Regions from separate parts of the Cellulosimicrobium sp. G4 BAM 1002 genome, predicted to be linked through region 1. Evidence: riboswitches for the same ligand, from Rfam matches in the RefSeq annotation. Region 1 holds a riboswitch; the other holds the start of a gene.
What was found. Region 1 has a riboswitch for S-adenosylmethionine ahead of ACMXGY_RS02970 (aminotransferase class V-fold PLP-dependent enzyme). Riboswitches for the same ligand answer to the same signal wherever they lie in the genome.

Region 1 (14,483 bases):
ACGCTCGCCAAGAAGCTCGGCCTCCCCCGGCCCGCTGTCCTGCGCCGGTACCGCGCGGGCGACCCCCTGACCGTGGGCCCCGTCCTCGTCCTCGGCGGGACGCCGGGCGTCCGCGACGACGCCGACCGCGTCGCCGACGCTCTGCTCGCCTGGGACCTCGACGTCCGCCAGACCGCCGACGACACGACCCGCTGGGGCGCGATCGTCGTCGTGCTCAGCGGTGTCGAGCGCCCCGAGGACGCCTCTGTCCCCGTCCTGGCCCTGTCCGCGAACCTGCGCCGCCTCGCGCCCAACGGCCGCGTCGTGACCGTCTCGCGCGCCCCGGCCGACGGCGACTCCCCCGCCCTCGCCGCCGCGCGCGAGGGTGTCGACGGCTTCCTCCGCTCCGTCGCCAAGGAGCTGCGCTACGGCTCCACCGGCAACGGCGTCCAGGTGATCGACGACGCCCCCGTCGACAGCCCGAGCGTCCTCGCCGCCCTCCGCTTCTTCCTCTCGGCCAGGTCGGCCTTCGTCGACGGCCAGCTCCTCCACGTCGGCACCGGCACGACGACCGGACCCGACCCGCGCACGGAGCGTCCCCTGGAGGGCAAGGTCGCCGTCGTCACCGGTGCGGCACGCGGCATCGGTGCCGAGGTCGCGCGCACGCTCGCGCGGGACGGCGCGAGGGTCGTCGTGGTGGACGTCCCGGCGGCGGGCGAGACGCTCGCGAAGGTCGCGAACGAGATCCGGGGCACGGCGCTGCAGCTCGACGTGACCGCCGACGACGCGGGCGCGCGCATCCTCGAGCACGCCCGCTCGCGCCACGGCGGGCTGGACGTCCTGGTGCACAACGCCGGGATCCTGCGCGACAAGCTCCTCGCGAACATGTCGGCGGACAAGTGGGACGCGGTGGTCGCCGTCAACCTCGCCGCGCAGCTCCGGATCACGGGGTACCTGCTCGGCGCGAACGGCTTCTCGTCCGAGCCGCGCATCGTGTCGCTCGCCTCGACGAGCGGCATCGCAGGCAACCGCGGCCAGACCAACTACGCGTTCTCCAAGGCGGGCGTCATCGGCCACACGCGTGCGTTCGCGCGGCTGCTGGGGGCGCCCGGCGGGCCGGGGGGCACGGCGAACGCCGTCGCGCCCGGGTTCATCGAGACGGACATGACGGCGTCGATCCCGTTCGTCCAGCGCGAGGTGGCGCGCCGGGTCGCGTCGCTGCAGCAGGGTGGTCAGCCGGTGGACGTGGCCGAGGCGATCGCGTTCCTCGCCTCGCCGGCGGCGTCGGGCGTCACCGGCCAGGTGCTGCGCGTGTGCGGGCAGAACCTGGTGGGCCGGTGACCGGCCCGGTGACCGTGGCCGACGGCGGCGCGGCCTTCGAGGCCACCCCTCCCGCGCGCGTCGAGACGCTTCCTGCGGTCCCAGGGCTGGGCGGTCTGTACGTGCGCGGGCTCGCGGCGTCGGGCCGGATCGCGGCGGCCCACCGGCTCCCGGTCCGGGCCGGGCGACACGACCTCACACTGCCCGACGTCGCGTACCGCGTGGCCGGCGTGCCGACCGGGGACGACGCGGCTCCCGGAGCCGTCGGGAGCGCCGCACACCTCGCGCGGTACGCCGAGCTGGTGGGCGAGGCGCCGTCGGAGGTGCTGCCCGCCGGGCATCTGCAAGTACTCGGGTTCCCGCTCGCGACGGCCGTCATGGTGCGCGCCGACTTCCCGCTGCCGCTGCTCGGCATGGTGCACCTCGCGAACTCGGCGTCCGTGCTGCGCCCGGTCCGGCTCGGGGACGTTCTCGAGGTGCGTGCCTGGGCGCAGGGACTGCGCCCGCACCGGCGCGGGGTCCAGGTGGACCTCGTCACGGAGGTCTCGGTCGAGCGCACCGACGACGAGCGGTCCGCGGGCAGCGGGCTGGCGGCGACGACGCTCGCGTACCGCGGCGTGTCGACCTACCTGGCGAAGGGCGTCTCGCTCCCGGACGTGTCAGCACCGCAGGACGCCCGGGCGTCATCGGGGTCTGACACGTTCGTCCCGCCGCTCCCCACCGCACGCTGGACCCTCGGCGCGGGGACCGGTCGCGCGTACGCGGCGGTCTCCGGCGACCGCAACCCCATCCACACCTCGGCGCTCGGCGCCAAGGCGTTCGGGTTCCCGCGCGCCATCGCGCACGGCATGTACACCGCCGCCCGCGCGCTGGCCGAGGCGGGCCCGGGTCGCGGCGACACCTACGACTGGACCGTGTCGTTCGCGAAGCCCGTCCTCCTGCCGAGCACGGTCGACGTCGCGCTGCGCCCGGCCGGGAACGTACCGGCCGAGGTGCGCGACGTCGTCGGGCACGTGCCGACCGCGGTGCCCGACGGCGCGGGCGACCCGACGGCGGGCGTCGTCTACCAGGCCTGGGACGGCAAGGGCCGACTCCACCTGTCGGGCCGCGTCACGCCGCGCGCCTGACGGCTCTCGTGGCCGCCCGGGCCGCCCGGCGTGCCTGCCGGACGGCCCGGGCGTAGTCGCGCACGTCATGCCTCAGCGCGACGCGCACCGACGCGATGTCGAGGGCGGTAGCGCACAGCATCCCGGGCAGGACCGGCACCCAGTACGGGCTCGCACCGGGGATCAGCAGCAGCGTCCACACGAGGGCACAGAGGCTCATGGCACCGCTCACGGCGCTGACACCGACGAGCACCCATCTGGCGCTCCAGGCGCTCGTCACCATCCCGCCCAGCACGATCTGCACGAATCCCCACGCGCCGACGCCCATGACGAGCCAGATCACGCCGTCGGGCGGCGGATCCCCGGCGGAGTCGAAGACCATGGTCACGAGGAGCATGGCGAAGGCGACGCCGGCGCACGCGCTCGCGGCGAGGCCGAAGTACACCACGACGGTCCCGGCGCGATGGACCGACCCCGGAGCGGGCGGCAGGTCGACGCGGACCCGCTCGGCACGCGGTCGCGGTCGCTCCCTCTTCTACCAGTCCCAGACGGGCTCGGGCGGTGTGTCGTGCATGGCGTGCGGCCCCCTTCGACGGCGGCCCCGGTTCTCGGGGCTCGTCGCACGCTACGGGCGCACGGGCCTCTCCGATCCGTTGTCCACAGGCCCCGTCTGCGCGGGACCCACGAGGGCGTCGAGGCGGGCCAGCAGACCGTCGCGGACCGTCGGCCACTCGTCGAGGAGGATCGAGAAGTACGCGGTGTCCTGGCGGGACCCGTCGGGCGCGACGCGGTGGCTGCGGAGCACGCCCTCCGGCACGGCGCCCAGCCGTCGGATCGCCGCGATCGAGCGGCTGTTGCGTGCGTCGGCCCGCAGCGCGACCCGCGAGACGCCGAGGCTCTCGAACGCGTGCCGCAGGAGCAGGTACTTGCAGGCCGGGTTCGTCGTCCCGCCCCACCACTCGCGCGCGTAGAACGTCGAGCCGAGCTCGACTCGGCCCTGGGAGGGCACCCACTCGTAGAGGGAGGTCGTGCCACGGACGCGGCCTACGGCCTCGTCGGGCACCTCGCCGGTCCTGGTGCCCGAACCCGCGCTCGGGCCGGAGCCGAGGACCGCGAACGCGAGGCGGCCCGGCGCGGCGACGGCGTCGCGGACGTACGCCGTCATCGCCTCGGTGCCGCGCGGCGTCGGGCTGGACATGCCCGCCCAGATCCCGTCGTCGACGATCGCGCCGAGCTGCGGGGCGTGGTGCTCGGCGAGCGGTTCGAGCCGGACGCCGAAGCCTTCGAGGAGGATCTCGTGCTGCACCGGGCCATCCCACCACACTGCACGGCACGCTCCCAGGTGCGAGTCGCGCGCACCGTGCCTACGTTCGAGGAACCGGACGAGAGGAGGACCCCATGGGTCTCGGAGACAAGATCGAGCACGCTGCCGAAGAGGCGAAGGGCAAGATCAAGGAAGGCGCCGGCAAGGCGAAGGACGACGAGCGCCTGGAAGCCGAGGGCAAGGGCGAGCAGGCGAAGGCCAACGTCAAGCAGGCGGGCGACGACGTCAAGGACGCGTTCGACAAGTAGTCCGGCCGCTACCGGCTCGCGAGGGCTCCGCTCCGGCGGGGCCCTCGCGGCGTGTCAGGGGACCTGCGACGCGCGCCCGACGGCAGACCGGTCACGAGGCCACGAGCGGGAGCATCTCGGGCTGGTGCGCCGGGGCCAGCACGGGCACGACGCGCGGCGCGGTGATCCGCGCGAGCAGTCCCACCTCGACGGTCGGCCACTCGGGCGCGAGGACCGAGAACATGACGGAGTCGGCGCGCGTGCCGTCCGGCGCGGTGCGGTGGCCGCGCATCACGCCCTCCTCGTAGGCACCCAGGCGGCGCATGGCGCCCAGCGACCGCTCGTTGCGCGTGTCGACGCGGAACCCGACGCGGTGCACGTCCCAGGTCTCGAAGGCATGGCGCAGGAGCAGCCACTTGGTCACGGGGTTGACGAGGCTGCCCCACGTCGAGCGGGCATAGAACGTCCGACCGACCTCGACCCGGCGGTCCACGAGCGACAGGTCGCGGAACGCGGTGCTGCCGAGCACCTCGCCCACGGCGCCATCGGCGTCGACCGCGCGTACGACGAAGCCCGTCAGGTCGGGTGCCGCGCGGGTCGCGGCGACCAGCTCGGCCATCCCGGCGACCCCGAAGGGCATGGAGATGCTCATGCCCGACCACATCCCCTCGTCGACGAGGGCGGCCAGTGTCTCAGCGTGCTCCAGGGCGAGCGGTTCCAGCCGGAATCCGTGGCCCGTGAGGACGACGTCGTGCAGCACAGCGCATATCAGAGCACACGCGCACGGCGCCGCCAAGAGGGTTCGGCGACGTCGCGGACAACGCTCGTCGACGGTCCGGTGAACGGCGACGTCGGCACCCTCGCGAGATTGCGATCAGCCGCCGAGATGGCGACGCACAGCCTCCGGAGCCAGCGGGCGGTCGCTATCTCGGCCGGGCGTCGCCATCTCGGGTCAGACGGCGGGACCGCAGTTCGCGGCGTCAGCGAGGAAGCCCGCCGCGGCGGTGGCGAAGAGGCCCTCGAGCCCCGATCCGGCGGGGACGGGCCGCGGGTCGTCGGCGACGGTCCAGCAGCCGTCGACGACCTCGTACCGCGTCGCCGGGCCCTGCTCGACGTAGACGCGCACAGCCTCGACGAGGCGGACGACGTCCGCGCCCGTGGTCCCGACGCCCACCGACGCGCGGATCGCGCCGGCGTCGTACCCGAGGCGCGCGAGGAGCGGGTGCGCGCAGAACCGGCCGTCGCGCACGCCGATGCCGTGCTCGGCCGAGAGGTAGGCGGCGACGAGGCCGGGGTCGTGGCCCTCGACGGAGAACGTCACGACGCCGACCGGGTCAGCGGCGTCGTCCCACACGCGCACGACGCGCACCCCGGGGACCGCCTCCAGCCCGGCGACGAGGGCAGCACGCAGCGTCGCCTCGTGGGCGTGGAGCGCGGCCGGGTCGATGGCTGCGAGCGCGTCGCAGGCCGCGGCGAGCGCGACGGCGCCCACGACGTTGGGCGACCCGGCCTCGTGGCGCGCGGGCGCCGTCTGCCACACCGTCTCGGTGAGGCCGACCTGGCGCACCGCGCCGCCGCCGGCGAGGTAGGGCGTGCCCGCGTCGAGCCAGTCCCGACGGCCCACGAGCGCCCCCGACCCGAACGGCGCGTAGGTCTTGTGGCCGGAGAAGGCGACGTAGTCGACGCCCGAGCCCGCGAGCGAGAACCCGCGGTGCGGGACGAGCTGGGCGCCGTCGAGCACGACACGCGCGCCGGTGTCGTGCGCGGCCCGCACGACCTCCGCGACGGGCAGCGACTCGCCCGTGACGTTCGACGCGCCGGTCACCGCGACCAGGGCGTACGGGAAGCGCGCGAGCTCGGCGCGCAGGCCCGAGAGCGTCTCCGCGACGGACGCGCCGCCCGCGAGGACCGTCGCGCCGCCCGTGCGCTGCCACGGCAGGAGGTTCGCGTGGTGCTCGACGTCGAGGACCAGGACGCGACCGGGCGTCCCGTCCGCGTTCGCCGGGACGCAGCCCGCGAGCAGGTTGAGCGAGTCGGTCGTGTTGCGCGTGACGACCGTGACGTCGCCCTCGCGAGCGCCGACGAACGCGCCGATCGTGCGACGCGACGCCTCGTAGAGCGCGGTCGAGACCTGCGACAGGTAGCCCGCGCCGCGGTGCACGCTCGCGTAGAGCGGCAGGACCTCGGTGACCCGGTCGGCGACGGAGCGCAGCGCGGGGGCCGACGCCGCGACGTCGAGGTTCGCGTACGGAACGCTGCGGCCGTCGACGAGCGGGACGAGCGTGTCCGCCCCGACCACGGGCAGCAGGGCGGGCGCGTCGGCGAGCGCCGCGAGGTCAGGGGCGTCCGACGGGGCGGCCGTCGGACACGAGACGTCGGCGAGAGCAGTCATGGCACGGTCCTCCGAGGGCAGTCCGGGGAGGGTGCTCCCCGCGCTTGCCACGCGCCGGTCGGCGTGCGGCCTGGTCGTCACCCGGGGCACCCCGCCGCGAGAGGAGGGTTGCCGGCCAGCAAACCGGGGTTTCACGCTGGCACTCATGACCTGTGTCCCAGGATGTGCGCGCGGCACGGGGCGTGTCAACCGGTGGTCAGGGCGTCTCGGATGGCGGGACGCAGCGCACGGGCGGCGGGCCCGTGGGCCAGCCGCTCTCGTCGACCTCGAACGACTCGAGCACCTCGCCCGTCCCGGCCTCCAGGACGACGACGGAGTTCGCGGGCCACGCAGCGGGGTCCCCCGGTGGGGTCTGCGGCGGGTGCTGGAGGCGCGCGCCGTCCGTGTGCGCCTCGATGACGGCACCCGTCCGCGTGCTCACGAGGACGACGGCGGGGTGCGCGTCGGCGTAGGCGTCGCACGCCTCGCCGTTCCCGTCGCCGCTCCACCAGCCCTCGTACCCGCCGACGGTGAGCTCTGACAGCTCGACCGGCTCGCCCGTGTGCAGCTCACCGGCCGCGGGGTCGCCTGGTGAGAGCGGGACGACCAGCTCGCCGTCGGGCCGCATCACGGCGCCGTCGGGCGGCACGACGGCGACCGACGGCCGCTCCCCTGGCTCCCGCGTGGCGTCGTCACCGACGACGTGCACCTCGACCACGGTCTGCGGCGGTTCCTCGCCGTCGGGAGCCGTCCAGAGCAGGACGACGCCTGCCACGACCACGCCGCCGACCACGAACGCGCCCACCGCGCGGCGTCGTCCGACACGCATCCCCTCCCCCTGCCTGCCGGGACCCCCGCTCGGCTGCGCGGCCACGCTAGCGCGGCCGGGCCGCCGTCGCCCAGCCCGGCGCGACGCTCCCCGAGACACCCGTTCCGCGCGCCGGACGCGTGGCGTAACATCCCGAGCAACCATCCGGAGCGGCCGAGTGACGTGGCACGTCGACGCCGCAGCAACCCCCCGGTCCGTCGCGAGACGGCCGGGCGAGGGTGCTACTGCCACGATCGATGGAGGAGGACGCATGAGCGACCAGTCCCAGCCCACGTCGGCACGTGTCTCGGCACTGCCCGACGCCCGACCCGCCGCCGGGTACGCCGGCGACATCACCCCGCAGGAGGCGTGGGACCTGCTCGTCGCCGACGAGCGTGCGGTCCTCGTCGACGTCCGCACCGAGGGCGAGTGGCGCACCATCGGCGTGCCCGACGCCGCGGCGCTGGACCGCGACGTCGTGTTCGACGAGTGGGTCACGCCTGCCGGACCCAACCCGCGGTTCCTCGACCGCCTCGTCGAGGCGGGCCTGCAGCCGGGCGACGAGCGCCCGGTCGTGTTCCTGTGCCGCTCGGGCCAGCGCTCGATCGGCGCGGCGCGCGCGGCCACGGCCGCCGGGCTGGGCCCGTCGTACAACGTGCTCGAGGGCTTCGAGGGGGCCCAGGGCTTCTCCGGCCTGCGGGACGTCGAGGGCTGGAAGGTCCGCGGCCTGCCGACGACGACGTACCCGCCCGCCGCTTCCGGGCCCGCCGCCGCGGACGGCGAGGGCGCACGATGAGCGCGGGGACCGGCGTCGGGCAGGGCGTACCCGGGGGCTCCGGGCGCAAGCCGTTGCCGGCGAGCGCGCGCGCTGCGACGCTCGCGGTGCGCGGCGGGCACCACCGCACGGAGTTCCAGGAGACGTCCGAGGCGCTGTTCCTCACGCAGGGCTACACGTACGACCGGGCGTCGGACGCGGAGGCCGCGTTCAAGGGCGAGCTCGACCGGTTCGTGTACTCGCGCTACGGCAACCCGACCGTCCACGCGTTCGAGGAGCGCCTGCGCCTGATCGAGGGAGCGGAGGCGTGCTACGCGACGGCGTCGGGCATGTCGGCGGTGTTCACCTCGCTGGCGGCGCTGGTGCAGTCGGGCTCGCGGATCGTCGCGGCCCGAGCGCTGTTCGGGTCGAGCGTCGTCATCTTCGACGAGATCTTCGCCAAGTGGGGCGTGCGGACGGACTACGTCGACGGGCACGTGCTCTCGCAGTGGGAGGAGGCGCTGTCGACGCCGGCGGACGTCGTGTTCTTCGAGACACCGTCCAACCCCATGCAGGACATCGTCGACGCGCGACGCGTGAGCGAGCTGGCCCACGCCGCCGGCGCGGTGGTCGTGCTGGACAACGTGTTCGCGACCCCGCTGCTGCAGAAGCCGCTCGAGCTCGGCGCGGACGTCGTCGTGTACTCGGCGACCAAGCACATCGACGGCCAGGGCCGCGTGCTCGGCGGGGCGATCCTGGGCACCGAGGAGTACATCGGGGGTCCGGTGCAGACCTTCATCCGCAACACGGGCCCGACGCTCTCGGCGTTCAACGCGTGGGTGCTGATCAAGGGCCTGGAGACGCTGCCCGTGCGCGTCGCGGCGCAGAACGCGAACGCAGAGCGCGTGGCGGAGGCGCTGGAGCAGCTGCCCGGCGTCGGGCGGGTGCGCTACCCGTTCCTCGCGTCGCACCCGCAGCGCGAGCTCGCGATGTCGCAGCAGACCGGCGGCGGGACGGTGGTGACGTTCGACCTCGCCGTGCCGGAGGGCACCGACGCCGAGACGGCGAAGAAGCGCGCCTTCACGTTCCTCGACGCGCTGCAGGTCGTCGACATCTCCAACAACCTCGGCGACGCGAAGTCCATGGTCACCCACCCCGCGACGACGACGCACCGCAAGCTCGGGCCGGAGGGTCGGGCCGCCGTCGGGATCGCGGAGACGACCGTGCGCCTGTCGGTGGGCCTCGAGGACCCGCTCGACCTGATCGAGGACGTCGAGCAGGCCCTGAACGCCTGACCCGGTTCCCGCCGAAAGCACATGCTCGACAGTGGTGGACCCGCCTAGCCTGACGCCGTGACCGCCTACGCTCGCCCGCCGATCCCGCGTCAGGTCTTCCACGACGACGCCGGGACGCCGTTCGAGTACGGCGAGCGCTGGGCGCACCTCGACGGGCCGCCCGAGGACACGTACTCCGTCGACTCCCACCCCGAGCGGTTCGCGCCGCTCGTCGACGTCGCGGACGCGCTCGTCCGGCACCTCGCGACGACGTACGCCGTCGCCATCGAGGACGTCGACCTGCGGGGTGTCGACCTCTCGTCGCACTCGCCTGCCGAGCCCGCGCACGCCGCGCTCGCGGGGTTCCGCCAGGTCGTTGCGGACTCCGTGCGCGCGGTCCGGCTCACGCCGGTGTCCGACGGCGCCGCGCCGCTGACGTTCCTCGTCACCGGCTACCCGAGCGTCGTGGTGCGCGCCGGGGTGCTGCACGAGGACACGTTCCCGTCGTGCGGGTGCGACGCGTGCGACGACACCGCGGCAGGCGCGGCCGAGCGGCTCGAGGACCTCGTCCTCGGCGTCGCTGCGGGGCAGCTCTCCGAGTCCGTGCGCCGGGCACTGCCCGACCCGCGCGAGTCCTGGGTCACCCACCGGCTCGACCGGCCCGACGGCGGGTACTCGGCGGGCGAGGGACGCACCCGGCTGCCGCGCGGCGTCGGGCACGCGGCACGACGCCGACTCGCCACGCTCCCCGACGGCCGCTGGCAGCCGTGGCAACCGGGCGCTGGCTGACGGACACCTCCCGTCGAGCGTTCCGGGAATGATATGGAACCTCGGGCACGCCCTGCCTACGGTCGGCAGGTGCCCGACGCGATCTTCGACGACCCCCGCCTCGCCGCTCTCTACGACCCGCTCGACCAGGACCGCAGCGACCTCGACGTGTACGCCGCGATCGTCGACGAGCTCGGCGCGCGGCGCGTGCTCGACGTCGGGTGCGGCACCGGGACGTTCGCGTGCCTACTCTCGCTGCGCGGGATCGACGTGGTCGGCGTCGACCCGGCCGGCGCGTCGCTCGACGTCGCACGCACCAAACCCGGCGCGGACCGCGTGCGCTGGGTGCACGGCGACGCGACCACGTTGCCGCCGCTCCAGGTCGACCTCGCGACGATGACGGCGAACGTCGCGCAGGTCTTCCTCGCCGACGAGGCGTGGACCGCGACCCTGCGCGGCGTGCACGCGGCGCTCGTCCCCGGCGGGCGGCTGGTGTTCGAGACGCGTGTGCCCGCGCGTCGGGCCTGGGAGGGCTGGGGGCGCGACGCGACCTTCGTGCGGGTGGACGTGCCCGGCGTCGGTCCGGTCGAGTCCTGGACCGACGTCACCGACGTGTCGCTCCCGTACGTCTCCTTCCACGACACGACGGTCCTGCCCGACGGCACGGTGCTGCACTCCGACTCCACGCTGCGCTTCCGCGAGCGCGACGAGGTCGAGGCGACGCTCGCGGCGTGCGGGTTCGAGGTCGACGACGTGCGCGACGCGCCCGACCGCCCCGGTCGCGAGTGGGTGTTCGTCGCCTCAGCCGGCTGACGGGCGACGAGCGCGCCACCACGCGACTCCCCGGCGTGCCCGCTCTCCTCGCGACGTCGTCCACGGGACGAGGTCCTCGGACCGCCCGCCGTGCTCGTCCACGTACGAACGGACGGCGTCCAGCTCGGCGGGAAGCAAGGAGAAGAGGAGGGACGTTCCCGTGTCGTTGACGTCCCAGAGCATCCGCCAGCCGTCGTAACCGGTGCCGCAGATCGTGAACGGGGCGACGGCGAGAGCCAGCCCGAGGTGGTGGTCGTCGCGCGGGTCGAGCACGACCGAGATGCCCGGCTCCCGCCCGCGTCGCCGGGCGCGGTGTCCCTGCTGGGCGTACCGGATCTCGTCCAGACGCTCCACCGCGTCCATCACGTCCGGCGGCCACGGCTCGTCCGAGTACACGTCGATCTGCAGTGTCGTGATCCGGTCCCGCAAGACCAGCAGCGCACCCCGGCACAGCGCGCTGACCGTCTCCGTGCTCGCGCCGTCTACCACCGTGTACCAGGCACCGGCTGGTGCCCTCACTGCCACGTCGCGTCCTCTCGGAGCTGGTCCGACGTCGGCAAGCTCCGCGGCTCGGGGTCGACCCACCACGACACCTCCACGGCGTGCAGGCGTCCGTCCTCCACCCAGAGCCCGGCGATCCCTGTCATGTCCTCACCCTCGACGACCGACAGCGTCGCGACCGGACCGCCGCCGCGCGCGGGGGGCGCGACGCCGTCGGGCACGTGCAGCGCGAAGCAGAGGTCGTCGCCTGCGTGCGAGCGGCCCCCGTACGACGCCCGCCTGCGCCCGTGCCGTGGCGGCGCCGTCCCACCCACCGGCGCACAAGCGCTCGAGCACCGCTCGCTCCGCGGGACTGAGGGCACGCAGAGCCTCGACCATCCGGCCACGGTAGTCGCCGGGACCTGGCTGTGGACGACGGTTCGCTCGTGTCGGACGCACCTCGTAGCCTCCTCGTAGCGCACGGCCGACCGGTCGGCGCTCGTTCCTGGTCGATGGGGGTCCTCGTTGCTGCACGTGCACCGGTCCGAGCGCGCGGAGGCGCTCGTCGCACCGCTCGCCGCCGTGCTCGCGGACGCGCCGGAGGACCCGTTCACGCCCGACGTCGTCGCCGTCCCGACCCGCGGCGTGGAGCGGTGGCTCGCCCAGCGGCTGTCGCACCACCTGGGTGCCGAGGGCGCCATGTCGGGGATCTGCGCGAACGTCGACTTCCGCGGGCCGCGCCGCCTCGTGGAGCGCGTCGTCGCGGACCTCACGGGCGTCGACCCCGACGACGACCCGTGGCGGCCCGAGCGCCTCGCCTGGTCCGTGCTGGAGGTGCTCGACGCCCACCTGGGCGAGCCGTGGGCCGCACCGCTCGCGCGCTACGTCGGTGACCCCGGCGACGAGGTGCGCCGGGGACGCCGGCTGACGCTCGCGCGTCGTCTCGCGGACCTGCTCGTCGACTACGCCCGGCAGCGCCCCGAGGTCGTGCTCGCGTGGTCCGCCTCGTCCACCGAGCCTGGGGGAATCACGCTCGGCACGACGCCCGACGACCTCGCGTGGCAGCCGGAGCTGTGGCGGCGGCTGGTCGAGACAGTTCCCGGGACCGATCCGGCACGACGGGTCGACGAGGCCGTGGCAGCCCTGCACGCTGACCCGGCGGTCGTGGACCTCCCGCCGCGGCTGTCCGTGTTCGGCCCGACGCGGCTCCCGGAGGACGAGCTGCGCGTCCTGCGCGCGCTCGCCGAGCACCGCGACGTCCACCTGTGGCTCGTGCACCCGTCGCCGGCGCTGTGGGACAAGGTCGCGGAGTACGACGGCGGCGCCTCCGCGCGCGGTCACCTCACCAAGGGCGTGGACGGCCTCCGGCGCACCGACCTGCCCACGTTCGCGCGCCACCCGTTCCTCGCGTCCACGGCGCGCGACTCGGTGGAGCTGCAGCTACGCCTCGTGGGGTCCGAGGTGGTCCACCACGACGCCCCGGCGCCGCCGCCGACGCTGCTCGGAGCCCTGCAGACCGCGCTGCGCGCCGACTCCCCCGACGGCGCGCACGGCCGCGTCCACGAGCTGGACCCCGCCGACCGCTCCGTGCAGGTGCTCGCGTGCCACGGCCGGGCGCGGCAGGTCGAGGTGCTGCGGGAGACGCTCGTCGGGCTGTTCTCCGCGGACCCGACGCTCGAGGCCCGCGACGTCATCGTGCTGTGCCCGGACGTGGAGACGTTCGCCCCGCTCGTCACCGCGACGTTCGGCGCGGTCCCCGAGCTCGGCGACGACGCACATCCCGGGCAGCGGCTGCGCGTGAGCCTGGCCGACCGCGGGGCGGGCTCGACAAACCCCGTCCTCGCCCTGCTCGCGACGCTGCTGCGCCTCGCGGACGGTCGCGTCACCGCGTCCGAGGTGCTCGACCTCGCCGCGAGCGCCCCGGTGCGCCGGCTGTTCCGGTTCTCGGACGACGACGTCGACCGCCTGCGGCAGTGGGCGGTCGAGGCGGGCGTGCACTGGGGCGAGGACGGCGGGCGGCGCGCCCGGTTCGGCATCGACCCGCACGTGCGCCAGGGCACGTGGGACGCCGCGCTCGACCGCATCCTCCTCGGGGCGGCGATGGCGGACGAGGACGCGCGGTTCGTCGGGCCGGCGCTGCCGCTGGACGACGTCGGCTCGACGGACGTGGACCTCGCGGGACGGCTCGCGGAGCTCGTCGCCCGGCTCACGGACGTGCTGCGCGCGCTCGACGGTACGCATCCGCTCGCGCACTGGCTCGACACGCTCGACCGTGCGCTCACCCTGCTCGCCGAGGCGCCGCCCACGGAGGCGTGGCAGATCGGCTCTGCGCGGCGCGTCCTGGGGGACGTGCGCGCTGCTGGGTCGGCCCACGGCGGGGTCGCGCTGCGGCTCGCGGACGTGCGGGCGCTGCTCGACGACCGGCTCGCCGGCCGCCCGACGCGCGCCGGCTTCCGCACGGGCGCGCTCACGGTGTGCTCGCTCGAGCCCATGCGCTCGGTCCCGCACCGGGTGGTGTGCCTCCTCGGCCTGGACGACGGCGTGTTCCCCCGGACGGCAGCACCCGCGGGCGACGACCTGCTCGCGCGTCATCCGGAGATCGGCGAGCGCGACGCCCGCAGCGAGGACCGGCAGATCTTCCTCGACGCCGTCGCCGCGGCCGGCGACCACCTCGTCGTCGTGCACACGGGCGCCGACGAGCGGACCGGTGCCCCGCGGCCCCCGGCGGTGCCGGTCGCCGAGCTGCTCGACGCGCTCGACCGCGCGGCGACGACGGCGGACGGGCGGCCCGTGCGCGAGCACGTCGTCGTGCGCCACCCCCTGCAGACGGTGGACGAGCGCAACTTCGCACCGGGAGCCCTCGGCGTCCCGGGCGCGTTCAGCCACGACGGCGCCGCGTTCTCCGGGGCGCGGGCCGCGCGCGGGGAGCCCCACGCCGTCGGCGCGCTCGTCGCCACTCCGCTCAGTACGGCGACCGCGCCGGGCGTCGAGGACGGCCGCGACGTCGAGCTCGACGACCTCGTCCGCCTGCTGGAGAACGCGCCGCGCTGGTTCGCGCAGCACACGCTCGACGTCGGCCTCGTCCTGGACGAGGAGGACGTGGAAGACCGCCTCCCGCTCGCGCTCACCGGCCTCGCCGGCTGGGGCGTCGGCGACCGGGTGCTGCGCGCCGCGCTGGCCGGCGTCGACCCGGGCCGCGCGATGCAGGCCGAGTGGCGGCGCGGCCAGGTCCCGCCGCGCGAGCTCGGCCGCTCCGCGC
Region 2 (14,483 bases), 800 kb from region 1:
CGGGGCGTCATCGCCGGCGCCGCGCGCCACGGTGAAGTAGCCGGCGAGGTCGAGGCGACCGGCATCGTCCGGACCGGTGCCGAGGAGCGACGCGAACCGCGACGGCACGGCCCCGAGGGACGCTGCGACGTCGAGCACCTGGTCGTAGTAGGAGAACGACCCGGGGACGGACGCGTCGTCGGCGCCGAGGCCGAGCTCGACGAGCCGGCGCACGGTCGCGAGCCGCAGCTCGCGGGCCGTGGCCTCGAGCTCGTCGGCGTTCGTGCGCCCGGCCCAGAAGGCCTCGACGGCCTTCTTGAGCTCGCGTCGGCGCCCGATGCGCGGGTAGCCGAGCACGGTGCCGGCCGGGAACGGGACCGGGTTCTGGGTAGGGGAGGGTAGGGAGGTGGCCATGATCGAAACCTCTTGCTGGTCCTTCAGGACCGATCAGACGGGCGTGCCGTGCGTGGCTGCGCTCGTCGTGGGCAGGGAGGTGCCGGTGACCCACGGCCCGCTGGCCAGGTCCGGGGCGAGCGGGGCGGCGGCAGCGCTGGTGCTGCCCCCGGTCCCGCGCGACCCGCCGCCGAGGTGGACACCCTCGAGCAGGTCAAGTGCGGCGCGGTGCTTGTTGAACGTGTACACGTGCAGACCGGGCGTGCCCGCGTCGAGGACGCGCTGCGCGAGGTCGACCGAGTACGCGATCCCGTAGGCGTGCTGCGCCTCCGGGTCGGGCAGGGCGTCGAGCGCGTCCAGCAGGTGCTGGGGCGCGCGCACGCCCGTGAGCTCCTCGACGCGACGGAGCCGCGCGGGCTCCGTCGTGGGCAGCAGCCCGGCGAGGATGGGGATCGTCACGCCAGCCGCGCGGGCCTCGGCGACGAAGTCGGTGTACGACGACGCGTCGTAGAAGAGCTGCGTGATCGCGAAGCTCGCGCCGGCCTGCTGCTTCTGCCACAGGCGGCGCACCTCCTGCGTGCGCGTCGTCCCGGCGGCGGGGTTCCCGTCGGGGAACGTCGCGACGGCGATCGTCAGCGGGCGCGTGGCGCTGCGCAGGGCGACGGCCGGGTCGGACGCGCAGCGCGACGCCTCGACCTCGCGCAGGAGCGCGACGAGCTCGGTGGACGACCGGACGCCGTCGGCCGCGGGCCGCCAGTCGGGCTGGTCGCGCGGCGGGTCGCCCCGCAGCGCGAGGAAGGAGCGCACGCCCTCGTCGAGGAAGTCGGAGATGACCGCCTCGACGTCCTCGCGCGACGCCCCCACGCACGTGAGGTGCGCGATGGGCAGCACGGGGGTGCCCTGCAGCAGCCGCCCGACGACCTGGCGGGCGGTGGCCCGGTCGGTCCCGGCGGCGCCGTACGTCACGGAGATGAAGTCGGGGTGCGTCGCGACGAGCCGCCGCGCCGTCTCCCAGAACTTCGGTGCGGCGTCCGGGCGCCGCGGGGGCATGAGCTCGAACGACACCGTCGGCCGGGGACTGCCCGGGCGGTGCGCGAAGGATGCCTCTGAGACCATGCGTCACTCCATCGACCCTGGCGTTAGCACCTTTGTCCTCGGGAGGCTTCCGTCGGCGGGTTGCTGCGGTGTCGTCGAGCCAGGACTCTCGACCGCTCTGGATGGTTCACCCGATCCTACGGGGCATCCGCCATCTGGTCGAGCATGCTCGCTCCGTGAGACGCGTGGCCGAGTGCTCGTTCCTATGATGGCGGGCAGGTGGTCGGCCGTCCGGTCGAGAGGAGTCCGATGAAGCACTCTGCCAAGCCCCGGCACCTCGTGCGTGAGGTGGACGGCGTGCGCGTCCACCTCCGCGAGGCCGGTGTGCGCTCGTCGACCGGTGTGGTGCTGCTGCACGGCTTCCCTGCGTCGTCCCACTCGTTCCGCGACGTGGTCCCGGTGCTGGGCGAGCACGCGTACGTCGTCGCACCCGACCTCCCGGGCTTCGGGTTCTCGGAGGCCCTCCCGCCCGACGAGTACACGTTCGAGCGCCTGACGGACGTGATCGAGGCGCTCCTGGCGGCGCTCGGGATCGAGCGGTACGTCCTCTACGTCACCGACTTCGGCACTCCCGTCGGGTACTCCTTGGCGTTGCGACACCCGCGCCGGGTCCTGGGACTGGTCGTGCAGAACGGCAACGCTCACGACGCCGGGCTCGGCGAGGCGTGGGACACGGCGCGACGTTTCTGGGCGGACCCGAGCGCTGAGAACAAGGAGCTGCTCCCGGAGTGGCTGACCTTCGAGGGGACCCGCGACCAGTACCTCGCGGGGTCACCGCCGGAGGTGCAGGAGCTGCACCCGCCCGAGTCGTGGCACCTCGACTGGGAGCGGCTGTCGCAGCCCGGCATGACCGACCTGCAGTTCCGGCTGTTCACCGACTACCGCACGCACGTGGCGCGCTTCGACGAGATCGCGGAGTACCACCGGCAGCACCAGCCGCCGTGCCTGGTCCTGTGGGGGCGGTTCGACACGTTCTTCGACATCCGCGAGATCCTCGCCTACCACGAGGTCATGGCCTCGCTCGAGGTGCACGTCTACGACGCGGGGCACTTCCTGCTCGAGACGCACTCGGCGGAGGTCGCCGAACTGCTCGCAATCTTCGTCGACGACGTGCTCGAACGCGAGCAGACCGCCGCACGACCTCGCCGCGGACCCGGCCCCGAGCCGGGGCGGACGTAGCGTCACGGCTCGCGCAACGGCGCAGCGCCCGGCCACTGGAGCCGTTCGGGGACGTGCAGGCGGCGCAGGAAGCGGTCGGTGCGCAGGGGCGGGCCGTGCCGGTCGAGCCGCGACACGACGACGACGGTCGCCGTCGCGAGCGGGATCGTCCACGCCGCGGGCTGGGCGAGCAGCGACCGCACGACGGCCGCGGCGCCGTCGACGCCCGCACCGGTCGCGTACCCGGCCGCGGCGAGACCGGACGAGGCGAGCAGCGCCGTCGCGCACAGGACCGACCCGACGACCATGCCGGCCACGGCGCCGCGCGCGGTGAGCCCGCGCCACCACACCCCGAGCAGGATCACCGGGGACAGCGCCGACGCGGCGAACACGAACACCGTGCCGACGCTCGTCACGAGCCCTTGCGGGATGGTGACGAGCGCGACGGCGAGCGGGATGGCCGTGCACACGACGGCGGACCAGCGGAACGAACGCACCGTCCCGCCGAAGAGGTCCTGGCTCACGACCCCGGCGAGCGCCACGACGAGCCCGGACGACGTCCCGAGGAACGCGGCGAACGCGCCCGCGACGACGAGCGCCGTCAGCACCTCGCCCCCGAGCCCCGGCACGAGCCGCGCGGGCAGCTCGAGGACCACGGTGTCGGCGACGCCTGGCCGGGCGAGGTCCGGCGCGACGACGCGCGCGACGAGCCCGAGCGTGCTCGACACCATGTAGAACACGCTGATCATCACGAGCACGACGACGGTGGTGCGGCGGGCCGAGCCGCCGTCGGGCGAGGTGTAGAAGCGGACGAGGACGTGCGGCAGGCCGGTGGTGCCGAGCAGCAGCGCGAGGAGGAGCGACACGGTCGCGTAGGCGTCGAGGCCCGCCGGCCCGGCCTCGTGGGGGAAGGCTGCGGCGGGGTCTGAGGTCACGCCCGGCGCGCCACCGGGCTCGAACGCACCACCCATCGCCATGAGCACGACCACGAGCGGCACGGCGAGCGCGGTGAGCTTCACCCAGAACTGGAACGCCTGGACGAACGTGATCGACCGCATGCCGCCGGCCGCGACGACGGCGCTCACGACGACCGCGATCCCCACCGACCCGACCCACGGCGGCACCGGCGCGACGCTCGTGATGACCAGCGCGGCGCCGTGGAGCTGCGGCACGACGTACAGCCAGCCGATGACGAGCACGAGCACGCTCGTGAGGCGGCGCGCGACCACGGAGTCGAGCCGCGCGTGCACGAAGTCCGGGATCGTGTACGCGCCGCTGCGCCGCAGCGGCCCGGCGACGAAGAGCAGCACGAGCAGGTACCCGGCCGCGTAGCCGACGGGGAACCAGAACGCCTCGGCGCCCGCGAGCAGCGCGAGGCCGGACAGCCCGAGGAACGTCCCCGCGGACAGGTACTCGCCGCTGATCGCCGACGCGTTCCACACCGGCCGCACGGTCCGCGACGCGACGAAGAAGTCGCTCGTCGTGCGCGAGATGCGCAGGCCGTAGAAGCCGATGAGGCCCGTCGCGAGGAGGAGCAGCCCGACGGCGACCAGGGGCAGTGCGGTGCTCATGCGCCACCGCCGTCGTCGGTGCCCGGGTCGCCCGACCCGCCCTCCACGAGCGCCCGGTACCGGCGCTCGTTGCGTGCCGCCGCGACGGCGAACACGACGGCGAACGCGAGGATCACCGGGTAGAACCCGTACGCGTGCAGGATCCAGGGCAGCGGGACGCCGAGCAGCACCACGTCGTCCAGCGCCGGCACCCCCGTCATGGTCAGCGTGAGCAGCGCGACCGCCACGAGGAACGAGACGACGCACGCGAGCCCCAGGCGCAGCTGTGCCCGGACGAGCCCGCGCGTGTAGAGGGTGGCGTCGTCCGTCTCGGCAGCATCACCGGCCCGGGTGGGCACGTCACCGCGGGGTGCGCGACCGCCGTCGGGCACCGGGTCCGTCGACCGCACGCGCACGCGCGCCGACCCGGGGGCGGCGAGTGCTGCACCTTCGGTCGAGAGATGCACGCCGGAGTGCATCTCTCGGCCCGGGGTGCGTCTCTCGTCGACCGGCTCGGGCGGCTCGCCCGACGGCGACGGCGGCGGGGCCGTCACGGCTCGCCCCGGTGCGGGCGCAGGAGGGCCTCGCGCACCGCCGGGACCATGCGACGGCTCACGGGCACCTCGCGCCCCGCGACGACGACCACGGGCTGCGCCCCGCCGAACCGCGCCGCGGTCACGGCGGTGCGGTCCACCAGGTACGACCGGTGCACGCGCAGGAACCCGGCGGGCGCCCACCGCTCCTCGAGGTCCGACAGCGGCTCGCGGACGAGGAAGTGCTCGGTGTCCGTGACGAGCCGCGAGTAGTCGCCCTGCGCCTGCACCCACCGCACGGCGCTGCGGAGTACGAGCCGGGTCGTCGTCCCGACCGTCACGACGAGCGTCTCGTCGTCGGGGACGTCACGCTCCGCGGCGCTGGCACCCCCGACGGGCGCGGCGCTCGCGGGAGGCGACCCCGCGCCGTCGGGCGCGGCGGACCCGGACCCGGCGCCACGCCCGGACCCGCCGCCACGCCCCGTGCGGTCGGCGAGCCGCTCCACCACCCGGTCGACGGCGCGCGTGAGGCGCTCGCGGCGCACCGGCTTGAGCACGTAGTCGACCGCCTCGACGTCGAACGCCTCGAGGGCGCGCGCCTCGTCGGCGGTGACGAAGACGACCGCGGGGCGGTCGGCGAAGCGCGTGAGCGCGCGGGCGAGGTCGAGGCCCGTGAGACCGGGCATGTGGATGTCGAGGAACGCGGCGTCCAGGGCGCGGGTCGAGAGCTCGCGCAGCGCCTCGGACCCGGTCGCGACCCCGAGCACCGACCGCACGCGCGGGTCGCGGCGCAGCAGGGCGACGAGCTCGTCGAGCACCGGCCGCTCGTCGTCCGCGACGAGCACGTCGAGCCCGACGGCGGCGCTCGCCGTGGCGCGCGAGGCGCCCTGGTCCGGGGTCGTCACGGCACGCTCACCTCCGTCTCGTGCAGCGGCTGCGACTTGGGCACACGCAGCCGGACCAGGGTGCCCGAGCCGAGCGCGGTCTCGATGTCGAGCGCGTGGTCGTCGCCGTAGAGCTGGCGCACACGGGTGTCGACGTTGCGCAGCCCCACGTGCGCCGTGCCCCGCGACGTGAGGAGCTCGCGCACGACGGCGGGTTCCATCCCGACGCCGTCGTCCTCGACCGTGATCGCTGTCTGGGTGCCCTCGTCGAGCGCGGTGATGACGATGGTGCCGCCCTGCTCCTTCGGCTCCAGCCCGTGCCGCACGGCGTTCTCGACGAGCGGCTGCAGCGACAGGAACGGGATGACGGTCGACAGCGACTCGGGTGCGATCTGGAGCGTGACCGTGAGGCGCTCGCCGAACCGGGCTCGCTCGAGCTCGACGTAGGAGTGGATGGAGCGCAGCTCGTCGGCGAGCGTCGTGAAGTCCCCGCGGCCCCGGAACGAGTAGCGCGTGAAGTCGGCGAAGTCGAGCACGAGGTCGCGCGCCCGCTCGGGGTCGGTGCTGATGAACGCCGCGATCGCGCCGAGGGCGTTGTAGACGAAGTGCGGGCTGATCTGGGCGCGCAGCGCGCGCAGCTCGGCCTGCGCTAGCGCGGTGCGTGACGCCTCGAGCTCGCCGAGCTCGAGCTGGGCCGAGCACCACTGCGCGACCTCGCCCGTGGCGCGCACCAGCGGTGGGCGCACCCGGTCGGCGAACGCGACGACGACGCCCGCGACGCGCCCGGCCGCCACGATCGGCACCCCGACGGCGTCGGCCACGTCACCGCGCACGACGTCACCGCGCACGACGTCACCGCTCCGTCCGTCGCTCTCGACGTGGCGGCGACCCGTGGTGAGCACCCGCTCGGCGATGCGGCGCGCGTCCGGTTCGAGCGTCGAGCTGCCGTCGAGCGCGACGGCACCCTCGGCGGTGACGACGGCGAGCGCGTCCGCGCCGAGGAGCTGGCGCAGCGACCGTGCCGCCCGCCCGACGTCGTCGCCGTCGAGCCCGCCACGCAGGTGCGTCGCGGCGCGTGACGCGAGGTGGAGCGTGCGGAACGTCGCCCGGTCGGAGTCGCTCCCAAGCTCGCGCGACCCGCGCGCGAGCCGCCAGGCGAGCACGAGCCCGAGCGTGAGCAGGACGCCCACGACGAGACCGGCGACGGCGCCGGCGAACACGGGCCCGGACATGCAGCGATCGTAACCAGCGCGGCATCCGGCACCCGACTTCCCAGATAAGGTAAGGCAGCCCTATCCCAATCGACAAAGGAACTTTCTGTGCCGATCTCCCGGACCTCGGCGTCCCGCCCCGGCGTGCGCCGCGGCGCCCTCGCCACCGCTCTCGTGCTCGCCTCCGCCCTGCTCGCGGCGTGCTCGTCCGACCTCGAGCCCGCTGCGACCGGCACGCCGGCACCGGACGACACCGGGTCGGGGTACAGCGTCGAGCACGCGCGCGGCACCGCGGAGATCCCCGTGGCCCCGCAGCGTGTCGTGACCCTCGAGCCCGTCGAGACGGACACCGCCGTCGCGCTCGGCGTCGTCCCGGTGGGGGCCGCCGTGCTGAGCGTCGAGGCCGGGGTGCCCGCGTACCTGGGGGAGGAGGCGCAGGCGATCGAGGTCGTGGGGACGGTCCCCGAGCCGAGCCTCGAGGCGATCGCCGCGCTGCAGCCCGACCTCATCCTCGGCACCGAGTCGCGGCACGCCGACCTCTACGACCAGCTCGCGAGCGTTGCGCCGACCGTCTTCATGGCGACGCAGACCGACCCGTGGCAGGAGAACGTGCTGCTCGTCGGGCGCGCGCTCGGCCGCGAGGCCGACGCCCAGGCCCTGCTCGACGCCTACGACGAGCGCTGCGCCCAGCTCCAGGAGGACTACGACGTCTCCGGGACGGCGCAGCTCCTGCGCCCGCGCGACGGCATCGTCTCCGCCTACGGGCCGCGGTCGTTCGCGGGCAGCACGCTCGAGTGCGTCGGGTTCACGACCCCGGAGCAGGACTGGGGCGAGGACATCTCCGTGGACCTGTCCCCGGAGCGCGTGACCGAGGCCGCCGCTGACCTCGTGCTCGTCTCCGCCGCCGACCCCGACGACGCGTCCGCGGTCCCGGCCGAGATTCCGCTCAACGCCGGGTCGTTCCCCGACGTGCGCGTCGTGGACCAGGCGTCGTGGATCAGCGGCGTCGGCCCGCTCGGCGGGCAGGCCGTGCTGGACGACATCGAGCGGTTCCTGCAGGACCGTGCCGGCTCCTGACCGGGCGGACGGGCCCTCGGCCACGGCCGGGAGCCCGTCCGGGTGCCGGTTCCACCGGTCGCCCAACGTCCTCTTCCCCACGACGGTCGCGCGCGTGCTCGACGTCGGGCCGCGCCTCGTACGCGTGACGCTCGCCGGGCCGGACCTCGCGGGGTGCGCCGACGTCGGGCTCGACCAGCGCGTGAAGATCCTGCTCCCCGGGCCGGGTGCGGACCGGCTCGCGCACCGCGCACGGCTGGCGGACGAGAGCACGTGGCGGCGCGAGTGGTCCGCGCTCGACGACGACCTGCGACCGGTCATGCGCTCGTACACGCCCGCAGCGGTGCGGGCACAGGACGTTGAGGTCGACCTCGACGTCTACCTGCACGAGCCGGCGGGCCCGGCGAGCGCCTGGGCGCGTCGTGCGGTGTCCGGCGACCGCGTCCTGCTGTCGGCACCGCACGCACGGTTCGGCGTGACCGACCACGGCACCCAGTGGGACCCTGGGCCCGCCGTCGGGCACGTGCTCCTCGTCGGGGACGAGACCTCGGCGCCCGCGGTGCGCGGGATCCTCGCGAGCCTTGGCCCCGACGTCCGGGCGCACGCGCTCGTCGAGGCCGACGACCCGGCGGACGCCCCGCTGGGTGACGTGCCGGCGACCGTGCGCGTCGATCACGTGCCTCGCGGACGACGGCGCGGCGTCGAGCGGGCGGTGCTGGGCGCCGTCCGCGGCTGGGTCGCGGAGCACGGCCGGTCCGCGGCCGCGGCGGGCGGCGGCTTCTACGCGTGGTGCGCGACGGAGAGCGCCACGGTCGCGCGCGTGCGGGCCGAGCTCGTGGCGGCGGGCGTGGAGCGGTCGCGCGTGCACGCGCAGGGCTACTGGCACGACCGCGCTCGGCCCGACGCGCCGGTCAGACGAGGATCGCGACCATGACGACGAACGCGACCAGGAAGAACAGGAGCACGCCGAGCCCGACGAGCAGGCCCAGCGCGACCGGGTGCGCCTGACGCCACGGCACGAGGCGCGGGTCCATCGCCCGCAGCTGCGCGGGCGTCACGGGCTGGTGGATCGGGTTGAGCGGGACGCCGCGGTGCGCCAGGTCGAGCGCGAGGGCCGAGAGCTGCCCGCGGTCCCACATCTGCCCGACGGGCAGGGCCAGGCGCTTCGTCGGCCCCACGACGATGAGGTGGTGCGTCGGCGTCGTGCCCGCGAACCCCAAGCTGTCGACGGTGACGACGCGCTCGACGTCGGCGACCGTGAACCGCTGCGGCCGGCCCCAGCCCTGGACCGTCACGGACCCGTCGCCGAAGGTGACGCGAGAGCGGTCGGTGAAGCGGCGCGCGAGCACGTACGTCAGCGGGATCATCGTGAGCACGAGGGCCCCGTAGCCCAGCGCGAGCGCGAGGTTGCGGGTGCCGATCCCCACGGAGACCGCCGTCAGCCCGAGGATCGGCACGAGGATCGCGACGTACGTGAGGTTGGCGCGCACCACGCGGCGCTTGGCGTCGTCGTGCAGCGTCAGCTCCGTCACGCGCGCCATCGTCCCACGGCCTCTCGCACCCGCGCCGGGCGGCCCGCCCGGGTGGACGTTCAGGAGCCGCGGAACAGGCGCTTGCGCGACCGCGGGTCGCCGGGGGAGCCGACGGGCAGGTCGTACGCGCTCGTCCACACCGGGACGTCGCCGGGCGGGAGGGCCCGGGCGCCGCCCGCGGTCTCGTGCAGGTGCCGAGCGACGGCACCGAAGCTCTCCCGGCACGAGAGCTGCCCCTCGACGAGGGATAGCGTGACGACGGTGCGGTGCGCGGGGCCGTCGGGCTGGATCGTCGCGACGGCCCGCCCGTGGGAGAAGAAGGCCGCCGCGCGCGGGGTGACGAGGCGGAGCACGTCGAGGTCGTCGAGGAGGAACGCACGGGCTGCGCCCCCGACCTCCCACAGAGACGCGCCCTCGCGGTGCGCGGTGTCGGACGCCCGTCGCTTCCAGCGCAGCGCGCCGAACGCGTCGGCGACCCACCTCGCCGCCGTCTCCAGGTCGGTGGCGAGCACGACGGTGCACGCGGAGAAGGTCCCCCGCGGCGGGTCGGACGTGATGGGGACGGGGCGGCGTGGCACGTCGGTCACGCTAGCGGGCCATGCTCGACGACATGGCGTCAGCAGCAGCGCGACCCGGGGTTGGCGTCCTGCTCGGCGTGGCGCATGCGCCAGTACTCGCGCTCGGTCATCACGACGCAGCCCGGGTGCACGGAGCTCTGGTGCGCGGCGTACGTGGCGTACGCGTCGTCGCCCATGACCTGCCGCACGTACCAGCGGACGGACGCGGCGCCGTCGTGCACGCGCCGGACGACGCCTGACGCGACCGCGGACAGGCGGGCTGCCCGGCCGGCCGAGCGCCCCGCCACGACGGTCGCGCGGACCGTCGTGGCGGGACCCTGCGTGCCCTGTCGCACCGTCACCGGTGCCCCGTCGCGACAGGACGCTTCTCGGGCGGCAGCGCCGCCCACTCCTTCTCGATCTCCTTCTCGGCCTTCGTCGCGACGATGTCGGCCGGGGCGAACCGGCGCGAGGCCACGGGCGGGTCCTCGTGGTTCTCGCCGCCGCCGTCGCGCAGGGCCTTGGCGGTCACGAGCACCGAGGTGACGATGACCACGATCGCGAGCACGACGAACACGATCGACAGCGTGCCCTGGACGAACGTGTTGCGGACGACGGCCTCCATGGCCTCGACCGAGCCGGCCGTGCCGAACGACGTCTCGCCGGCGGCGAGCGCGTCCTTGAACGCGTTGTGGTTGGCCCAGTACCCGACCGCGGGGACGGGGGAGAAGATCTTCTCGATCGACGCCCAGATCGTGATGACGGCGGTGAACGCGAGCGGCGCCGCGACGATCCACAGCCAGCGCTGGTAGCTGCGCCCGCGCTTGGCGACGATCGCCAGCACCACGGCGAGCGCGATGGCGGCGAGGAGCTGGTTCGCGATGCCGAACAGCGGGAAGAACGTGTTGATGCCGCCGAGCGGGTCGGTCACGCCGAGGTAGAGGATGCTGCCCCACCCGGCGACCATGATCGCGGTGCACAACCAGACCCCGGGTCGCCACGTGACGTCGCGGAACTTCGGCGCGACGTTGCCGATCGTGTCCTGGAGCATGAACCGGGCGACGCGCGTGCCGGCGTCGACGGCCGTGAGGATGAACAGCGCCTCGAACATGATCGCGAAGTGGTACCAGAAGCCCATCATCGCGGTGCCGCCCACGAGCTGCTGCATGATGTGCGCGAGGCCGAGCGCGAGTGTCGGCGCTCCACCGGTGCGCGACACGATCGACGGCTCGCCGACCGCCGCGGCGGTGGACGTGAGCATGTCCGGCGTGAGGTTGACGCCCATGAGACCGAGCCCGTTGACGAACGCGACGGCGCCCTCGACCGTGCCGCCCGTGGCTGCGGCGGAGGAGTTCATCGCGAAGTAGATGCCGCGGTCGATGGAGATCGCGGCGACGAGCGCCATGATCGCGACGAACGACTCCATGAGCATGCCGCCGTAGCCGATGAAGCGCGTCTGGCGCTCCTTCTCGACGAGCTTGGGCGTCGTGCCCGAGGCGATGAGCGCGTGGAACCCGGAGAGGGCGCCGCACGCGATCGTCACGAAGAGGAAGGGCCAGAGGGCGCCGGAGACGACGGGGCCGGTCTCGCCGCTCGCGAACTCGCTGATCGCGGGGACGGTGATCTCGGGCCGAACGACGATCACGGCGACCGCGAGGACGACGATGACGCCGACCTTCATGAACGTCGACAGGTAGTCGCGCGGCGCGAGGAGGAGCCACACCGGCAGCACCGCGGCGACGAAGCCGTAGACGATGATCCCGACGGCGATCGTCGTACGGTCGAGGTGGAAGAGCTCCGCCCCCCACGCGGTGTCGGCGACCCAGCCGCCGCCGACGATCGCGGCCATGAGCAGGCCGAACCCGATGAGCGAGACCTCGGTGATCTTCCCGGGACGCAGGTAGCGCAGGTACACGCCCATGAACAGCGCGATCGGGATGGTCATCGAGACGGAGAACACGCCCCACGGGCTCTCGCCGAGCGCGTTGACGACGACGAGCGCGAGGATCGCGACGATGATGATCATGATGAGCAGCGACGCGACGATCGCGGCGGTGCCGCCCACCCGTCCGAGCTCGTCGCGGGCCATCTGGCCGATGGTCCGGCCGCCGCGGCGCATCGAGAAGAACAGGACGAGGTAGTCCTGCACGGCGCCTGCGAGCACGACGCCGACGATGATCCAGATCGTGCCCGGCAGGTAGCCCATCTGCGCCGCGAGCACGGGGCCGACGAGGGGGCCCGCGCCGGCGATGGCGGCGAAGTGGTGGCCGAAGAGCACGCGGCGGTCGGTCGGGACGTAGTCCTTGCCGTCCTCGCGGGACTCGGCGGGCGTCGCCCGGCGGTCGTCGGGGCGCGTGATGTAGCGCTCGATGACCTTGGAGTAGAAGCGGTACCCGATGAGGTACGTGCACACGGCCGCGAACACGAACCAGATCGCGTTCACGGTCTCGCCGCGCACGACGGCGAGCATGACCCAGGCGATGCCGCCGAGCAGCGAGATCGCCGCCCAGAGCGCGATCTTCTGCGGCGTCCACCGGGTGCGGGTGCCTGCGCCGGGAACGGAGTCCGGGACGGCGGTGGGGGGCAGCGACGCGTCCGGCACGATGTCCGGCTCGTCGTCGGGGGCGGCGTTCCGCGCCGCGCGGGTGTCTGTGGTCATCGAGCCTCTCCAGGGTCGCGTCGTTGCGGTCCGACCCCGGAAGGCTAGGGAGGCGTGCGGACGTGATCCAGGTCACGACGGCGGACGGTCGAGGTGTGCGACGAACGGTGGCCCGTGTGCGACGAACGGTCGCGTCGTGCCGAGCGTCGGCGGGGCTCAGGCGTTACGTTCGGAGCCGACCCGTGGAGGTACCGAGCGTGCAGACGTCCCCCCGTCCCCCTGGCCGTGCGACGACCGCGGCGTCCGTGCCGTCGGTCCTCCCTGAGCGGGTCAGGGTGGCGGTCGCCGCGTTCCTGACCGTGGTCGTGGTGGCCGTCCTCGCGATCACGGGCGCGCGTGGCGCGTCCGCACAGGCCGACACGGGGACGCTGTCCCTCTTCAAGCGCATCGAGAACCTCGACACCGGCTCGTCCGAGGGCCGCCGCGAGCTGTGGACGATGCACGCGCGGAACGTCGAGACGGGCGAGGTGATCGAGGGCGACGGTCTCAACGGCGTGCAGTCGCGCCCGGTGCCGGCGGGGACCTACCAGATCTGGGAGTCGGGGGGTGTCGCGGGCTACCGGTTCCAGGACTGGAACTGCGGCGCCGAGGACATCTTCGACCCCACGCCGGAGGTCGTCGTCCCGGCGGGCGGGACCCTCACCTGCACGGTCGACAACGAGGCGATCTCCCCGACGCTGACGCTCGTCAAGGAGGTCGTGGGCGGCACGGCGTCGCCCGAGGACTGGACGCTGCGCGCGCAGGGACCGTCGTCGATCGGCGGACCCTCCGGGTCGGAGTCCGTGACCAACCAGGAGGTCCGCGTCGGCCAGTACACCCTCTCGGAGGAGGGCGGGCCGGACGGCTACCGCGACGACGGCTGGACGTGCGAAGGCGCCGAGGTGGTCGGCAGCACCGTGACGATCGACCTCGCCGACTCGGTGACGTGCACGGTGACGAACGTCGGCCCGGTGACGCCGACCGTGCCGACCCTCACCCTGGTGAAGGAGGTCGTGGGCGGGCCGGCCACGGCCGCGGACTGGGCTCTCACGGCCACCGGCCCCTCCACGATCACGGGCGCCACGGGCGACGCGGCGGTCACTGCGGCCGAGGTCGAGGCGGGCGCGTACGGGCTCACCGAGGCCGGCCCGCCCGGGTACGACGGCGCATGGTCCTGCACCGGCGCAGCCGCCGGCGACGGGTCGGACGGCGCCGTGACGGTCGGCGACGGCGAGGACGTCGTCTGCACCGCGACGAACACGTGGGTCGGCGCGACGCTCACGCTGACGAAGGAGCTCGAGGGCGAGCTGTTCGCCCAGCCCTCGCACTGGACGCTCACCGCGACCGGGGAGCCGGTGCAGGGCGAGCCGGTGACGGTCAGCGGCCCGTCCGGCTCGGAGGCGGTGACGAACGCCCTCGTCCCTGCAGGCGACTACACGCTGACCGAGGACGGGTGGAGCGGCTTCGAGGCCGGGCCGTGGGAGTGCACGGGCGCCGCCGTGGACGGCGACGTCGTGACGATCGGCGAGGGCGCCGTCGTCGAGTGCACCATCACGAACACCCCGCTCCCGTCGCTCCTCACGCTCGTCAAGCAGGTCGACGGCGGCCCGGCCGCGCCCGAGGACTGGACCCTCTCCGCGACGGGGCCCCAGGCCGACGGCGAGCCCGGGACGATCTCGGGGCCCTCCGGCAGCGTCGCGGTGACGCAGGTCGACGTCGGCGAGGGCGTGCACACGCTCGCCGAGTCGGGTGGCCCGCCGGGCTACGAGTCGCAGGGCTGGGTGTGCGAGGGCGCCCTGGTGCAGGAGGGCGCGAGCGTCGTGATCGGTGCCGACGAGGACGTCGTGTGCACGGTGACGAACACGTACGTCGAGTCGACGCTCACGCTCGTCAAGGT

Region 2: another riboswitch for S-adenosylmethionine. It lies ahead of ACMXGY_RS19980 (methylenetetrahydrofolate reductase); the one in region 1 lies ahead of ACMXGY_RS02970 (aminotransferase class V-fold PLP-dependent enzyme).

The regions. Positions count from the first base shown of each region.
Region 1 is NZ_CP182109.1:642,690-657,172, reverse strand. It holds gene ACMXGY_RS03000 (3-oxoacyl-ACP reductase) at 1-1,320, shown strand, start outside; gene ACMXGY_RS02995 (MaoC family dehydratase) at 1,317-2,426, shown strand; gene ACMXGY_RS02990 (hypothetical protein) at 2,410-2,853, opposite strand; gene ACMXGY_RS02985 (GNAT family N-acetyltransferase) at 3,031-3,711, opposite strand; gene ACMXGY_RS02980 (CsbD family protein) at 3,804-3,977, shown strand; gene ACMXGY_RS02975 (GNAT family N-acetyltransferase) at 4,069-4,716, opposite strand; gene ACMXGY_RS02970 (aminotransferase class V-fold PLP-dependent enzyme) at 4,909-6,348, opposite strand; SAM riboswitch class IV at 6,384-6,499, opposite strand; gene ACMXGY_RS02965 (hypothetical protein) at 6,545-7,156, opposite strand; SAM riboswitch class I at 7,294-7,399, shown strand; gene ACMXGY_RS02960 (rhodanese-like domain-containing protein) at 7,407-7,931, shown strand; gene ACMXGY_RS02955 (O-succinylhomoserine sulfhydrylase) at 7,928-9,184, shown strand; gene ACMXGY_RS02950 (DUF6226 family protein) at 9,242-9,952, shown strand; gene ACMXGY_RS02945 (class I SAM-dependent methyltransferase) at 10,022-10,744, shown strand; gene ACMXGY_RS02940 (hypothetical protein) at 10,733-11,269, opposite strand; gene ACMXGY_RS02935 (hypothetical protein) at 11,260-11,391, opposite strand; gene recC (exodeoxyribonuclease V subunit gamma) at 11,759-14,483, shown strand, end outside.
Region 2 is NZ_CP182109.1:4,472,193-4,486,675, reverse strand. It holds gene metE (5-methyltetrahydropteroyltriglutamate--homocysteine S-methyltransferase) at 1-393, opposite strand, end outside; gene ACMXGY_RS19980 (methylenetetrahydrofolate reductase) at 427-1,488, opposite strand; SAM riboswitch class I at 1,494-1,596, opposite strand; gene ACMXGY_RS19975 (alpha/beta fold hydrolase) at 1,717-2,646, shown strand; gene ACMXGY_RS19970 (sodium/solute symporter) at 2,649-4,196, opposite strand; gene ACMXGY_RS19965 (heavy metal transporter) at 4,193-4,642, opposite strand; gene ACMXGY_RS19960 (LytR/AlgR family response regulator transcription factor) at 4,726-5,613, opposite strand; gene ACMXGY_RS19955 (histidine kinase) at 5,610-6,824, opposite strand; gene ACMXGY_RS19950 (ABC transporter substrate-binding protein) at 6,912-7,880, shown strand; gene ACMXGY_RS19945 (siderophore-interacting protein) at 7,867-8,793, shown strand; gene ACMXGY_RS19940 (hypothetical protein) at 8,771-9,391, opposite strand; gene ACMXGY_RS19935 (hypothetical protein) at 9,451-9,969, opposite strand; gene ACMXGY_RS19930 (YbdD/YjiX family protein) at 10,008-10,310, opposite strand; gene ACMXGY_RS19925 (carbon starvation CstA family protein) at 10,307-12,607, opposite strand; gene ACMXGY_RS19920 (LPXTG cell wall anchor domain-containing protein) at 12,805-14,483, shown strand, end outside.